3 regions of the Gordonia sp. IITR100 genome follow, and region 2 is predicted to be linked to each of the others. Evidence: predicted binding sites of a transcription regulator. Region 2 holds the regulator's gene; each other region holds the start of a gene.
The links. Region 2 encodes LexA, which represses DNA repair genes until DNA is damaged. Its sites were predicted from a motif close to CGAACANNTGTTCG; they were not measured.
Positions count from the first base shown of each region.

Region 1: the regulator LexA is predicted to act here: its motif matches at 1,559-1,572, upstream of B1818_RS21975 (HNH endonuclease signature motif containing protein).
Region 3: the regulator LexA is predicted to act here: its motif matches at 1,867-1,880, upstream of B1818_RS04410 (HNH endonuclease signature motif containing protein).

Region 1 is NZ_MVKV01000023.1:46,771-51,137, reverse strand. It holds gene B1818_RS21985 (SIR2 family protein) at 1-1,087, opposite strand, end outside; tRNA gene B1818_RS21980 (tRNA-Gly) at 1,277-1,350, opposite strand; gene B1818_RS21975 (HNH endonuclease signature motif containing protein) at 1,603-3,099, shown strand; gene dcd (dCTP deaminase) at 3,121-3,693, shown strand; gene B1818_RS21965 (UDP-glucose/GDP-mannose dehydrogenase family protein) at 3,826-4,367, shown strand, end outside.
Region 2 is NZ_MVKV01000003.1:162,850-167,216, reverse strand. It holds gene nrdR (transcriptional regulator NrdR) at 1-138, opposite strand, end outside; gene B1818_RS07180 (LysM peptidoglycan-binding domain-containing protein) at 238-777, opposite strand; gene lexA (transcriptional repressor LexA) at 1,002-1,706, shown strand; gene B1818_RS07170 (phosphoenolpyruvate--protein phosphotransferase) at 1,684-3,393, opposite strand; gene B1818_RS07165 (DeoR/GlpR family DNA-binding transcription regulator) at 3,542-4,312, shown strand; gene B1818_RS07160 (1-phosphofructokinase family hexose kinase) at 4,309-4,367, shown strand, end outside.
Region 3 is NZ_MVKV01000002.1:120,728-125,094, reverse strand. It holds gene B1818_RS04415 (sigma-70 family RNA polymerase sigma factor) at 1-91, shown strand, start outside; gene B1818_RS04410 (HNH endonuclease signature motif containing protein) at 131-1,816, opposite strand; gene B1818_RS04405 (hypothetical protein) at 1,961-2,644, opposite strand; gene B1818_RS04400 (hypothetical protein) at 3,073-3,264, shown strand; gene B1818_RS04395 (hypothetical protein) at 3,264-3,599, shown strand; gene B1818_RS04390 (GNAT family N-acetyltransferase) at 3,712-4,074, opposite strand; gene B1818_RS04385 (acetyl/propionyl/methylcrotonyl-CoA carboxylase subunit alpha) at 4,220-4,367, opposite strand, start outside.

The DNA.
Region 1 (4,367 bases), on a different contig from region 2:
TAAGCTCGAATGCGCCGTCCCTGTTGATGATGAGGCCGTTTGCCGCTGCGGAGCCCCGAGGCCACTCGAAAGCATCTTCAACTGTTTGCAGTTTCAGATCGCTGCCAAAGCTCGACACCAGAATGGCGGGTTTATGGTCTCGCTCTTTCCAGCAACGAGCTAGAAGGTCATTGACACAGTCATCTCGGAAGGAATATCCGACGATCAGCCAATGATCAGCGTTGATCAGATCGATTTCGGCGACGTCATAGGCAACGCTGAAAGGCGGGCGAAGAATGTGCTGGGCCTTGTCGTGCTGATTGGCCAAGACCACAAGTGGTTCGCCGTTGAAGGTATCTTCATCTCGGTACGCTTGCCAGATAGGGTTGTAGCGGACCGTATCGACGTTAAGTTTGACGGCCTGATCGTCGAATCGCCAGAAGGTTAGTGATCCGTGTAGATGGAGCAGACGTAGCCTGCGCTCATCGAGCGACATGAACTGTTCGGGCGAGGTACGAAGCACCCAGGTCGGGTACTTCTGGGTGCCGCCGCTGAAAGAGACTTTCAGCGCGTTTCGTCGTCCATCTGCCATGTCGTTAAGAATCCGCGGATACTTCTCGGTCACGGTCATGATCGCAGAGAGCATCAAAGTGTCGTAGTTGAGATTCGCAATTGTGACATGCTTGTCAAAGCGACTGAGGACGGTATCAAGAAGGTTTATGAGGGGCTCTCGTCGGCCCCAATCGGAGTACGTCCGTTCCATTATTATTTCAAGGGTATGTCCGATACCGCGTCGTTGAACTTCACTTACGAAGCTGCGGACCTTCAAGATCGCGTTTGCCATATCGGCATCGCCGTTCTTAGTTAGATCAGCGAAGGTAGCCAGATCGTCCAAAATGTCGCTCTGGCCACCGAATGCGCCGATCAGTATCTCGAAATCGCTAGCCGGATCGCCGGTAAGCTGGTGCTTTGCGACACTCTGCATGGCCTGAGCAACAGCGTCGCTGCCGGGGTACTGCGAGGTGAAGCGATCGATCATTTCTTCGCTGATGCTCCCCAGGGCAAGTTGATCGCTGAAAGCCACGCTGAGGCCATTGCCTACAAGCATGGCCAGATTGTGGCCGCCGGACATCTGTGGATGACCCACTTTCTCGCGTAACAGTGCTTGCGGCGATTCTACGGCGAGTGTGGGCTCGGGAGGCGAAGCTCGACACGCACGGGGTGGCATGGGGGTTGCATGCGGCCCCGAGGGGCTTCGTGCAAGACCCGCGAAATGCTGGTCTAACTGCGGTGATGGTGGAGCCGATGACGGGAATCGAACCCGCGTATTCAGCTTGGGAAGCTGATGTTCTGCCATTGAACTACATCGGCGTGCGAGTGCTGGACTCGCGAACGACAGCCTAGCAAACCCGTGGCCGGGCCGGTCGCCGGCACGCGCAGATGTCGCGGATCGTGGCGTCAGACGCAACGAGGTGCTACATCTGGGCGGGGCGGGGCTTGTTGGTGTGATCCGATTCGGTTGCGACGCAAGACCAACTCGCCGGAAGGGGTTGCGCATCGGACGACCGGCCGGTAGTCTCGAACGTAGTTTCGAGTAAAGCCATGATGACGGGGGATGAAATCATGGCTTCTACCGGGCCATCTGCACCACCACTTCTTCTCGACCAGTACAAGCGCCTGCATGCACTTATGGACGAGATCGCCGAGACGCAGTCCACGGATTGCTCCGACACCGACCTACTACAGGTCGCGATCGAGCACGAGCGTGCCGAACGACGGATGCTGTCGCTGTTCACCGATCACATCGTCGACATCGACGAGCGGTCGGCGTACCGGAAGATGGGGTGCCAGACCGTCTCCAACTTCCTGTGCCACGCGCTGAACCGGCGCGGCGAGGCGACCCGCCTGATGAACCGGGTCTGGGCCTTGGGCAGGTTCCCGGACATGCAGGGGGTGCCGCTCGAACCGCGCTTTCCCGAGACCGCCAAAGGTGTTGCCGACGGCGAGATCTCGGGACGCCACGTCGACGTCGTCATCGAGGTGATGCGCAAGATCCCCGCCGACGTGGACCCTGCCGACCGGGAAGCCGCCGAGGCAACGCTCGCGCACTACGCACGCGAGTACGACCCGTCGTCACTCCGTGACCTCGGCGCCCGCATCCTGGCCCACCTCGACCCCGACGGAACCATCACCGACGATCGCGACCGCGCCCGCAACCGTGGCCTCAAACTCGGGCCGCAAGACGCCCAACTGATGTCCCGGCTGACCGCAACGCTCGACCCCGTGACGCGCGCCATGTTCGACGTCGTCCTGTCGGTGTGGGCCGCTCCCGGGATGAACAATCCCGCCGATCCCGAGTCGCCCACCGGGAACCCCGCCGCCGCGGACCCCGACGCGCTGGCCGCCGCTGCCGGACGCGACGAGCGCTCAGCCGAGAAGCGGAACCACGACGCGTTGCGCGCCATGCTGCGCTTCGTGCTCGACGCCGGCGCGCTCGGGGGTTCGCACCACGGGCTGCCGCCACACCTTGTCGTGTCCATCACCGAATCGGCGCTACGCGACGCGGCCGGCGACCCGGCGCGGACCGCGACGGGGACCCTCCTACCCGTCAAGGACGCCGTCGACCTCGCCGCGGACGCGCAGCATCATCTCGCGGTGTTCCGGGACCACTCCAGCGAGGTGCTCTACCTCGGGCGGTCCAGGCGATTGGCCTCGCGCGCACAACGAATCGCGGCGGTCGCCCGCGACGGCGGCTGCACCTTCCCGGGATGCACGCGGCCGTCGTTCGACTGCGAGATCCACCATGTCGTCGAGTGGGACGCCCACCACGGCTCCACCGACCTCGACACCCTCGCGACCGCCTGCCCACCACACAACCGAGTGGTCGGCACCGGGGTGGATCAGTGGGCCACCACCATCGCCACCGATGGGGTCGACGCGGGCCGCGCCGTCTGGCACCCGCCCCGGTCGCACCCGTCGTCGACGCCGCGGATCAACCACGCCCATCGCACCGACGCCATCTTCGACCGGATGCGCGCTGATGTCCGGCGGCGGCGCAGTACAGCGGCACCGGAGAGCGGAGGGTCGGCGCCAACCGACACCGGCGCAGATCCTCCCTGACCATTCGATAACCTCGACACCGTGCTGCTCTCCGACCGCGACATCCGCGCCGAGATCGCTGACGGGCGCCTCGCCATCGATCCGTTCGATCCCGCCCTCGTCCAGCCCTCCAGCGTCGACGTCCGGCTCGACGGCCTGTTCCGGGTGTTCAACAACACCCGCTACACCCACATCGACCCCGCACAACGCCAAGACGAACTCACCTCGCTGGTCGAACCCGCCGACGGCGAGCCCTTTGTGCTGCACCCGGGCGAGTTCGTGCTGGGGTCCACCCTCGAGGTGTGCTCACTGCCCGACGACCTCGCCGGCCGACTCGAGGGCAAGTCGTCACTCGGTCGACTCGGCCTCCTCACGCATTCGACGGCGGGCTTCATCGACCCCGGTTTCTCCGGCCACATCACCCTCGAGTTGTCGAACGTCGCGAACCTGCCGATCACCCTCTGGCCCGGCATGAAGATCGGGCAGCTGTGCCTCATCCGCCTCAGCAGCCCGGCCGAGGAGCCGTACGGCAGCGCGTCGGTCGGATCGAAATACCAGGGACAACGCGGCCCCACCCCGTCGAAGGCGTACCTGAACTTCCAGAAGCACGACTGAGGGGTTTCGACTCTGCTCAACCGGCGGGTGGACGGACCGGGTGGGCGCGGCTCCGGAAGTTCACCCAGCCGATGACAACCCGCCACGACGAGGATGGTTACCGGTGGTTCCGCCTGGGTAACCGTTGCCCTCATGAAGCTCACGGTGATCGGATGCGGCTACCTCGGTGCCACTCACGCGGCCTGCATGGCCGAACTCGGGCACGACGTCGTCGGCATCGACGTCGATCCGTACAAGATCGAACGCCTCCAGGCCGGCGAGGTCCCGTTCTTCGAGCCGGGGCTCGCCGACATTCTGCGCCGCAACATCGACGCCGGACGACTCCGCTTCACGACCGACCACCTCGCGGCCGCCGACCACGCCTCGGTGCACTTCCTCGGCGTCGGGACCCCGCAGGAACCCCGCGGGCACCGGGCCGACCTCTCGCATGTGTACTCGGCGATCGACGCGCTCGTGCCGACGCTGCGGGGCGCCCACCTCATCATCGGCAAGTCGACCGTACCGGTCGGCACCTGCGCCGAACTCGCACAACGGATCTCGGTACTGTCGCACGCCGGGGCGGATGTCGAACTGTCGTGGAGTCCGGAGTTCCTGCGCGAGGGATTCGCCGTCGAAGACACGCTCCGGCCGGATCGGCTCGTCCTCGGTACCGGTTCGCTCGACCCGAGCGGCCT
Region 2 (4,367 bases):
GAGCACGGCGCTCTCCACGGTCGAGAACCGGCGACCGCACTCCACACAGGAGCGACGGCGGCGGATGGCCTGCCCTTCATCTGCGACACGCGAGTCGATGACCTTGGTGTCGTCGTTCTTGCAGAAGGGGCAGCGCATCGTGTCCTCACGCAGGTCGCGGGACGCTGGAACGCACCCGAAGCGTGCGCCCCGCCGCTTGTCGGCCGGCCCCTGTGACATCGAGGATACCGCCCGGCCTCAGCGGTACCGGGGGGTGAGCAGGGGCTGGCCCACCTGCAGCGCGCTCGACCCCAGATCGTTCATCGCGACGATCTCGTCGATCACGACCTCGCGCGGCATCTCGGGTGCCACCCGGCCGGCGATCGAGCTGAGCGAGTCCCCCGAGCGCACGTGGACGACCTCGGCACTCACGGCGGACGGGGTCAGCGAGTCCGAGTAGTTCTGGCCCACGACACCGAACACCCACACGACGAACGCCAGCCCGACGCCGGCGAGGAGCGCGACCGCGGTGCGGCGGCGCCGACGGAACACCGCCGCGTCGGGTCCGACCGGGCCACGCCCGCGCACCCCGACCGGAGAGCCACAGTGGGTACCGCCCACCCGCGGGGTCACCGGCGACGCACCCCGCGGTCGGGTGCCGGCCGGCCGGTTGTCTATCGGCCGGCCGCCGTCGGACAGCGGGGCGCGCGTCCGGACCCGATCGGCGCGGTCGGTGGGGGGCCGGACAGCGTCGGGACGGTCGGTGCGGACGGGAGCGACGAGAGTGGCGGTGCGCATGGTGCCCTCCGGTGTTCTGGTGTCTGGATCGTGCGGGGTGTCGCGGTCGGTGTTCGAACATCGATCAGATGTTCGATGCACTGATGTTCGAATTTGTAGCACGACGGCCCGACAAAGTCTCGCGACACATCGAACAAATGTTTGAGGTGCCGGTCGAACTCCGCTAGGCTCGGACCCGGCGCAAGCCATCTACCAGCACGTTCCGAAGACGAGAGGAACCGAACATGAGTGACACCGGCGATAGGCGCGGCCGAGCGCGGGGCGCCGACGACGAGGCCCCGTTCGACGCCGCCGCCGCCGAGGCCTCACTCACCCCGCGACAGGCCGGGGTCCTGGAGGTGATCCGCCGCTCGGTGCGCGAGCGCGGTTATCCGCCGAGCATCCGGGAGATCGGCGACGAGGTCGGCCTGGCCTCGACGTCGTCGGTGGCCCATCAGTTGCGGACGCTGGAACGCAAGGGGCTGCTCAAGCGCGACGCGAACCGTCCCCGTGCGGTCAACATCGCCCCGAGTGACACCCCGTCGCCGGACACCCCGACGGCCGGCCAGCTTCCCGAGCCGACCTTCGTGCCGGTTCTCGGCCGTATCGCGGCCGGCGGTCCGATCCTGGCCGAGGAGGCCGTCGAGGACGTCTTCCCGCTGCCCCGTGAGCTGGTCGGCGAGGGATCGCTCTTCCTGTTGCGCGTCGTCGGCGAGTCGATGATCGACGCCGCGATCTGCGACGGCGACTGGGTCGTGGTCCGGCAGCAGAACGTCGCCGACAACGGCGACATCGTCGCGGCCATGATCGACGGCGAGGCCACCGTGAAGACCTTCAAGCGTCAGGGCCCCAACGTCTGGCTCATGCCGCACAACGAACTGTTCGATCCGATCCCGGGCAACGATGCCGTCATCCTCGGCAAGGTCGTCACCGTGATGCGGCGAGTCTGACCTCTCCGCCGACCGAACCGTCGAGCACCGCCGCGGCAGCCTCGCGCGCCGCGGCGGGATCCGAGGTGGCCAGGGCGGCCTCGGCGGCGGCCCGGCAGTCCGGTGCGGACACCTCGCCGAGCCGGGCCCCCACGGCCGCGGCAGCAGCCGGCGCGCTGGACAGCGAGGTGACGCCGAGACCGACGAGCACGCAGGCGAGGTTCGGATCGGCGGCGGCCTCGCCGCACACCCCGACCGGCTTTCCCTGACGTGCGCCCGCTGCCGCGACTCCCGCGATGAGGCTCAACACGGCCGGTTGCCACGGGTCGGTCAGTCCGGCGAGATCGGCCGACATCCGGTCGGCCGCCATCGTGTACTGGGTCAGATCGTTGGTGCCGATGGACACGAAGTCCACCTCGGCGAGGACGGCTTCGGCCAGGATCGCCGCCGCGGGCACCTCGATCATCACCCCGGCGACCAGACCACGGCCACGGACCTCGGCGGCGAAGGTGCGCGCCTCCGCCGGCGAGGCGATCATCGGCGCCATGACCCACGGCGCGACGGCCGACCCCGACGCGGCCTGCGCGATCGCGTCGAGCTGATGCGCGCGGATCTCGGGGTGCGCCAGCGCGATCCGATCACCCCGCACGCCGAGCGCTGGGTTCGATTCGTCGGGATGGGTCACGAACCGGAGCGGTTTGTCGGACCCGGCGTCGAGGGTGCGGATGACCACCTTCTGCCCGTTGAACGCATCGAGCACCTCCCGGTAGATCGCGGCCTGCTCGTCCACCGACGGTTCGTCGGCACGCTCGAGGAACGCGAGTTCGGTGCGGAAGAGCCCGACGCCCTCGACTGGGTACCCGGCCGCGGCGCGTGCCGACGATCCGTCGGCGACGTTGGCGAGCACCGCCACGGCCACCCCGTCGGCGGTCTGCCCCGGACCGGTCCAGCCGGCGACGAGTGCGGCATGCCGCCGATCCTCGTCGACGCGAGCCCGGGCCGCCTCCGCATCGGGCTCCACCTCGATTCGCCCGGTGCTGCCGTCGACGAGAACGGTTGTGCCGGGCTCGATCTCGTCCAGGTCGGCCACCGCCACCACGCACGGGATCCCCAGCTGGCGCGCGATGATCGCGGTGTGGCTGGTCGGTCCGCCGAGGCGGGTGACGAGGGCGATGGTGCTCGTGGGGTCGAGGCCCGCGGTGTCGGCGGGCGCGAGGTCGTCGGCGAGCAGGACCGACGGCACCTCCGGAGTGGGCACACCAGGTTCGGGTAGGCCGAGCAGTTCGGCGAGGACCCGGTCGCGCACGTCGTTGAGATCGGTGACCCGCTCGGCCATCAGTCCGCCGAGCTTGGTGAACACCGCCGCGAACTGTTCGGTGGCCGCGACGGCAGCGGCCTCGGCGGGGGCGCCCTTGCCGATGAGCGCGGTCGCGGCACCGATCCAGCCGCGGTCCTCGGCCAGGCCCGCCGTCGCGGCGAGCACCTCGGCCGTCACCCCGGTGTTCTGCGACGCGCGCGTGCGCAGCCGCGCCGCGACGGCGCCGGCCGCGGTGGCGAAGCGCGAGACCTCGTCGGCGCGCCGTTCCTCGGCGATCTCCACACCGACGCCGAGCTTCTCCGGCGAGTGGTCGGGTCGCTCGCCCGGCCACAGCGCGGGACCGTGGGCCAATCCGCCGACCACCGGGGTTCCCGTCAGGATCTGCGCCATCGTCTTGCCTCTCACTCGACTATCGATGTGACCACCGTTACAAAAAGTGCTTGACTTGTCAACACAAACAGGCGTAAACACAATTACTACAACATCCAATCCCACACGCCTCAACAAGCGGGTGGTCGAAACCGGAGATCGGAGCGGTGTGTACGCCGAGGAGAGACAACAGGCGATCGTCGACGAGGTGCGCCTCGCGGGGCGGGCATCCGTGGCCGCGCTCGCCGAGAAATTCGACGTCACCAGCGAGACCGTCCGACGCGATCTCGCGGTACTGGAACGCGCCGGACATCTCCAGCGGGTCCACGGCGGCGCCGTGCGCGCCGAGATCATGCGCACCCTCGGCGAGCTCGGGATCGACGAACGGGAGTCGAGCCAGATCGAGCAGAAGACCGCGATCGGCCGGGCGGCCATCCGGTTCCTGCCGCCCGACGGCGGCTCGGTGCTCTTCGACGCCGGCACCACCACCTACCGCGCGGCCGAGGCGACCGCTCCCGATCGGAGGCTCACCCTGTTCACCAACAGCCTGCCCATCGCCGGCCTGCTCGCGGGAACCCATCCCGACGGTCTCCATGCCCTCGGCGGACGCGTACGCGGTCTCACCCAGGCGACCGTGGGCGTCGACACCGTGGACGCGCTTCGCCGACTGCGCGTGACCACCGCCTTCATCGGGACGAACGGCCTGAGCGAGGCCCACGGGTTGTCGACACCCGACCCGGACGAGGCCGCGGTCAAGGCGGCGATGGTCGCAGCCGCGCAACGGGTCGTAGTCCTTGCCGACAGCTCGAAGATGGACCGCGAGGACCTCACCTCCTTCGCCGGACTCGACGACGTCGACGTCCTCATCACCGACTCCGGGATCGACCCGGCCTATTCGGCGGCCCTGTCCGCGCGTGGCGTCGAGGTCGTGATCGCATGATCGTCACCGTCACCGCCAACCCGAGTCTCGACCGCACCCTCGAACTCGGCGCACC
Region 3 (4,367 bases), on a different contig from region 2:
CGCCGTCATCGATGTTGTTGTGGTCGACGGCCGCGTCGCGAGAGTCGACATCCGTCGCATGACATTTGCCACCGTGTCAGAGTGGTCCTGACCGGCGATATGGGGAGCTGCTCCGTCCGGAGCGGAATCTCTAGAACGGTGGCGGGTTGGCGTCGTTCCAGCGCTTCTCGGCGCGTTGGTGGCGCCGGAAGTCGTTGTCGCGCTGCGTGTCGAGTCTGTCGCGGGCGGGATGATCGGGTGACCGTCTGGGGAAGAGCTTGTTGAACAGGTCGCGTCCGCTGAAGGCGTTGCCGACGAACATGTGCCCGGTGGGGGTGGTGAACCAGGCGGTGCGGGACTCGTCTTGGTGGTCCTGCCAGCTGGTGAAGGTCTTGATGCGGTGATGGAACCGGCACAGCGGTTTGAGGTTGCGCGCATCGGTCGGGCCACCGCGACGCGGGTCGGTGTGATCGAAGGGTTCGGTGTGGTCGAGATCGATCTGCCAGACCGGGGCGTTGCAGCCGGGGAAGGTGCAGCACAGTTCGCCGGCGCGCACCAGCGCCTGGAGCTTCTTCGAGGGGGTGTATCGCGTTGTCGAACTGTCCGCCTCGGGAGGCGATACCGGTGGCGCGTCGGGCGCGGCGGGGTTCGGTGCGGGATGGATGTAGGTGCGTCGGGCTTCGGCGAGCAGCTGCCGGGCGGTGTCGGCGTCGAGGATGCCGTGGCGGTCGAGGAATGCGGGGTCGTTGTCTAGACCGATCAGGGTCGACAGGTTCACCACGATGTGAAAGGTCGCGCGCGGCGCCGGCGATGACGACGGCGACGCGTCCGGACCCGGAGGGTCGGCGACAACCGTGTCGCTGTCCGGGGTGTCGGTGTCATCGTTCCCGGAGTGGCGCGCGGGTGCCTCAGTCGTGTGGTCGGCGGTGTCCACTGTCGCTGCGTCGACGTCCCCGGTGGTGTCGGCTTCAATGTCCATTGCGGCAGGTCGGCAGTCGTCGCATTCGCACGCGATAGAAGCTTCGCCCCGCGCGAGCGCTTTCAGAGCATCGACTCGGCGGTTGGCCAACTTTCGAGGGTCACCGGCGTGGACCGCGGTGGCCATCGCCGTCAGGCGGGCGTCGAACTCGGCGGCATCAGCAGTGGGCAGCGTGCCGGAGATCCGGGACTGCCCGGGTGTGAACCGGTCGGGGGTGACGGTCACCTTGCGGTCGGATTTCACTCGCTCCTTGCGTCGGCGGATCGCGTCGGGTGCCCACTTGGCGACGATGGAATCGACCATGGCGGTGAACCGGGCCGTGGACATCGGTGCGCGGGCGAAGATCGCCTCGGCGAGATGGGCGTCGACGGTCTGCATCTCTTCGTCGTCGGTGATGAGGTCGGTGCGTTTGAGGGCGATGAGGAAGCGGCGCTTGTCGATTCGACCGCACGCGAGTGCGTGTCCGGTGAAGGAGAGTCGGTAGCGCAGTGCGTCGCCGGCTTCGATGAGATCTTTCGCCTCGGCCGGCGTCACGGTGAGGGTGGCACCGACTTCGGCGATGGCCTGTTCGAGACCGTTGGGCCCGAACTGCTCGTAGGGATTCTCACCAGCGGCCACCCGCGCGGACAGGTGCTCGAAGGCTTCGATGGAGTCGAGTTCGCCGCTGTGCGTCTCGGCGCGCCGCTGCGCGTAGTCCATCTCGCGTTCGTCGTGAATGAGGCTGGCAACGACCATCATTCGATGCGCCGACGCTGCCGCCAAACCCGCGCAGTGGTTGAGGACCTCGACGAGTTCGGCAGCGGAGAGTTCATGGTCGGGACGAAAGCGCGGCTCGACCGACTCCTGTGATGGGTCCACAGATGTAGTGGACCCGGCCCCCGCCCCCGATGACATACCTCCACGATACTCGAATATATGTTCGAGTCAAGGGTGTATTTGTTTCTCCTTCGAATATCCGATGATGCAACCACGACGCACCGACAGGTCATCCTCAGATCGAGGTCAGCGATGTCCGCGTGGCAGGCCGATGCGGATCAGGCGTGGGTCCTGCGTGATCTCGCGTACCTCGAATGTCGGGTCCATCTCCTCCGCCACCCGATCGACGATCAGAGAACCGTTGCTGTCGAACCCGATTCGGTGGTGAGTCAACCTGGTCGTGAACTTCCAGACGGCCATCGCTTCGACCTCAGTGGTGACCGAGTCTTCGCATCGGACACAGTCGAGTGCTGCGTCACTGTCCGGATCGTCGGCGTGTTCGTCGCATGGCTCCCAGTCCGAGGTGACGAGGTATCCGGGGTCCCACAGGGAGCCCTCCGTCGGCGGCCATTCCACCGAGTACCACTCGCCGGCAGCGATTCCGTACGTTCCGATGGCCTCGTCGAGCACGGCCTTGCGGTCGGCTTCGGTCCATTCGATCCGGGGTGGAATCGCCACGTCCTCGATGGGGTCGATTCCGGCGTAGTCGGCGGGATCGCCGAGCAGTTCGGTATCGGTGGCCTCGTGCTGCGTTGCCCGACCGACGGATTCATGTGTGTCGAGCACTGCGGCCTCGGCTGTCGCAGCGTCGATATCCGCTGCCAGGTAGGCGGCGGAGTTCATCCGCTCATGAACCGCTCTCGCCGGGATCCGCGAGACGAGTTCGTCGACCACCGCTTGCTCGGCGTCGTAGAGCGCTCCGGATGCCAAGCGGAGTGCCGTCTTCCCAACCGGCACAGAGATTCCCGATGTCCGGCAGTCCCACAACTCGGCGGCGATCCGATCGCGCCGGTCGACCAACTCCCACGCGAGAGCTCTGGCTTCATCTGAGGGTGTCGAGTGAGGGATCAGCGACTGCGCCTGCGACTCTGCGATGATCCGAGTGAACCGATCGGGGCCCTCACAGGACGAATCGATCCACTGGTCAGTCGTCTTCATCGTGCCCATCGCGGTCATCTCCTCCGGGGTGTCCCGTCCGGGTCGTCATTACTACGCCGAGAACCTACTCGGTGCCGGTGACATCAACCGTGGAGTGAGCTGTGGCAGTTGGACGACGATCTCTGACAGATGTCGGTGCTGCGTCGCATTCTGTTGACGGAAGCCGACGCGTCGAGTCGGCCGAACCGAGCGGAGGCGACATGACCAACTCGAAAGCCCGCGCACATTCAGATGATTCGGTCGAGGCCGCCACCTTCGCGGGTATCGTTCGCAAGATCGGTGAGATGCGCCGAGCCGACACCGCCGCCGATCGCCTGCGATCCGACTCCAGGAGCGCACTGACGGGCGTGGATTCCGAGGGGCCCGCGGAGGCCGAGCGAGGCGTCGCCTGATGGCGCCCGAACCCGTCCGACTCCCCGCCGCGATGGCGTCCCCGGTAGTCGACTGCACTGTGAACGCCGGCTGGTATCCGCTCTTGGTTCGCCTCCATCGCCGGCTCTCAGCCGTCACCGACGACTTCACCTACGCGCAGATCAAGGAGAAGTTCGGGGTTGTGCGCTGCTACCTCAATTACGGAGACTCGGTCGACGATTTCACGTGGAGCCTTTGCGAGCTCCTGGTCGACGCGACAACCGACGAGTCGAGCACCGTATGCGAATTCTGCGGCGACCGAGGAGAAATCCGGTACGACCTTTCCTGGATCAAGACGACCTGCGGAGATTGCTGACCGTAACGTTCGGCGGTGAGCAAGACCTGGGTCATCTGAAGCGGCGCGCAGATCGCCGAATGGACGAAGATCGCCCCGGGTACGACGAATGGTCGTGTGCTGACTCCGCGTCTCAGCCGATCCCGCGCGACAGCATTTGCCCGACAACCAGACCGAGTGCACCCTCGGCAAACCTCGAGACCGGCCCGACGGCGGTGTCCAGCGCCTCGTCGTAGCCGTCGCGTGCCTCGCCCCACAGGCGGCCCGACGAGCCGTTCGGCGTGACCCCGATCAGGGCGATGAGCTCACCGGTGGTGGGGATGCAGATCGCCCAGACGAATCGTGTCTCCGACTCCCAGTCACGCTGCGCCGCAGCGACGTACGCGGCGGGGTCGTCGACCTCGAGATGAGACAACGCCGGGACGTCGGTGATCCGCTCGTCCGCACGAAGCGCACGCAGATACCACGTTCCGGCGTTGATCTCGACTGGTTGCACAACGTCCCTTCGATGCGCTTGCGCCCACTGTTCCCTGAGGTGCGAGCGAAGTGAGCCACGAAGGGCTGGCGAGATCGTCTCACCAGGCCTTCGTGGCTCGTCGCTATCGCTCCTCGCACCTCAGGCAGCGAGGGAGCGGTGTGTCTTACTTCAGCTCGAGCAGCACCGTGCCCTGGGTGACGGCAGCGCCGGCCTCGATGGTGAGGCCGGTGACGACGCCGTCCTTGTGGGCGGTGACCGGGTTCTCCATCTTCATGGCCTCGAGGACGACGACCAGATCACCGGCGGCGACC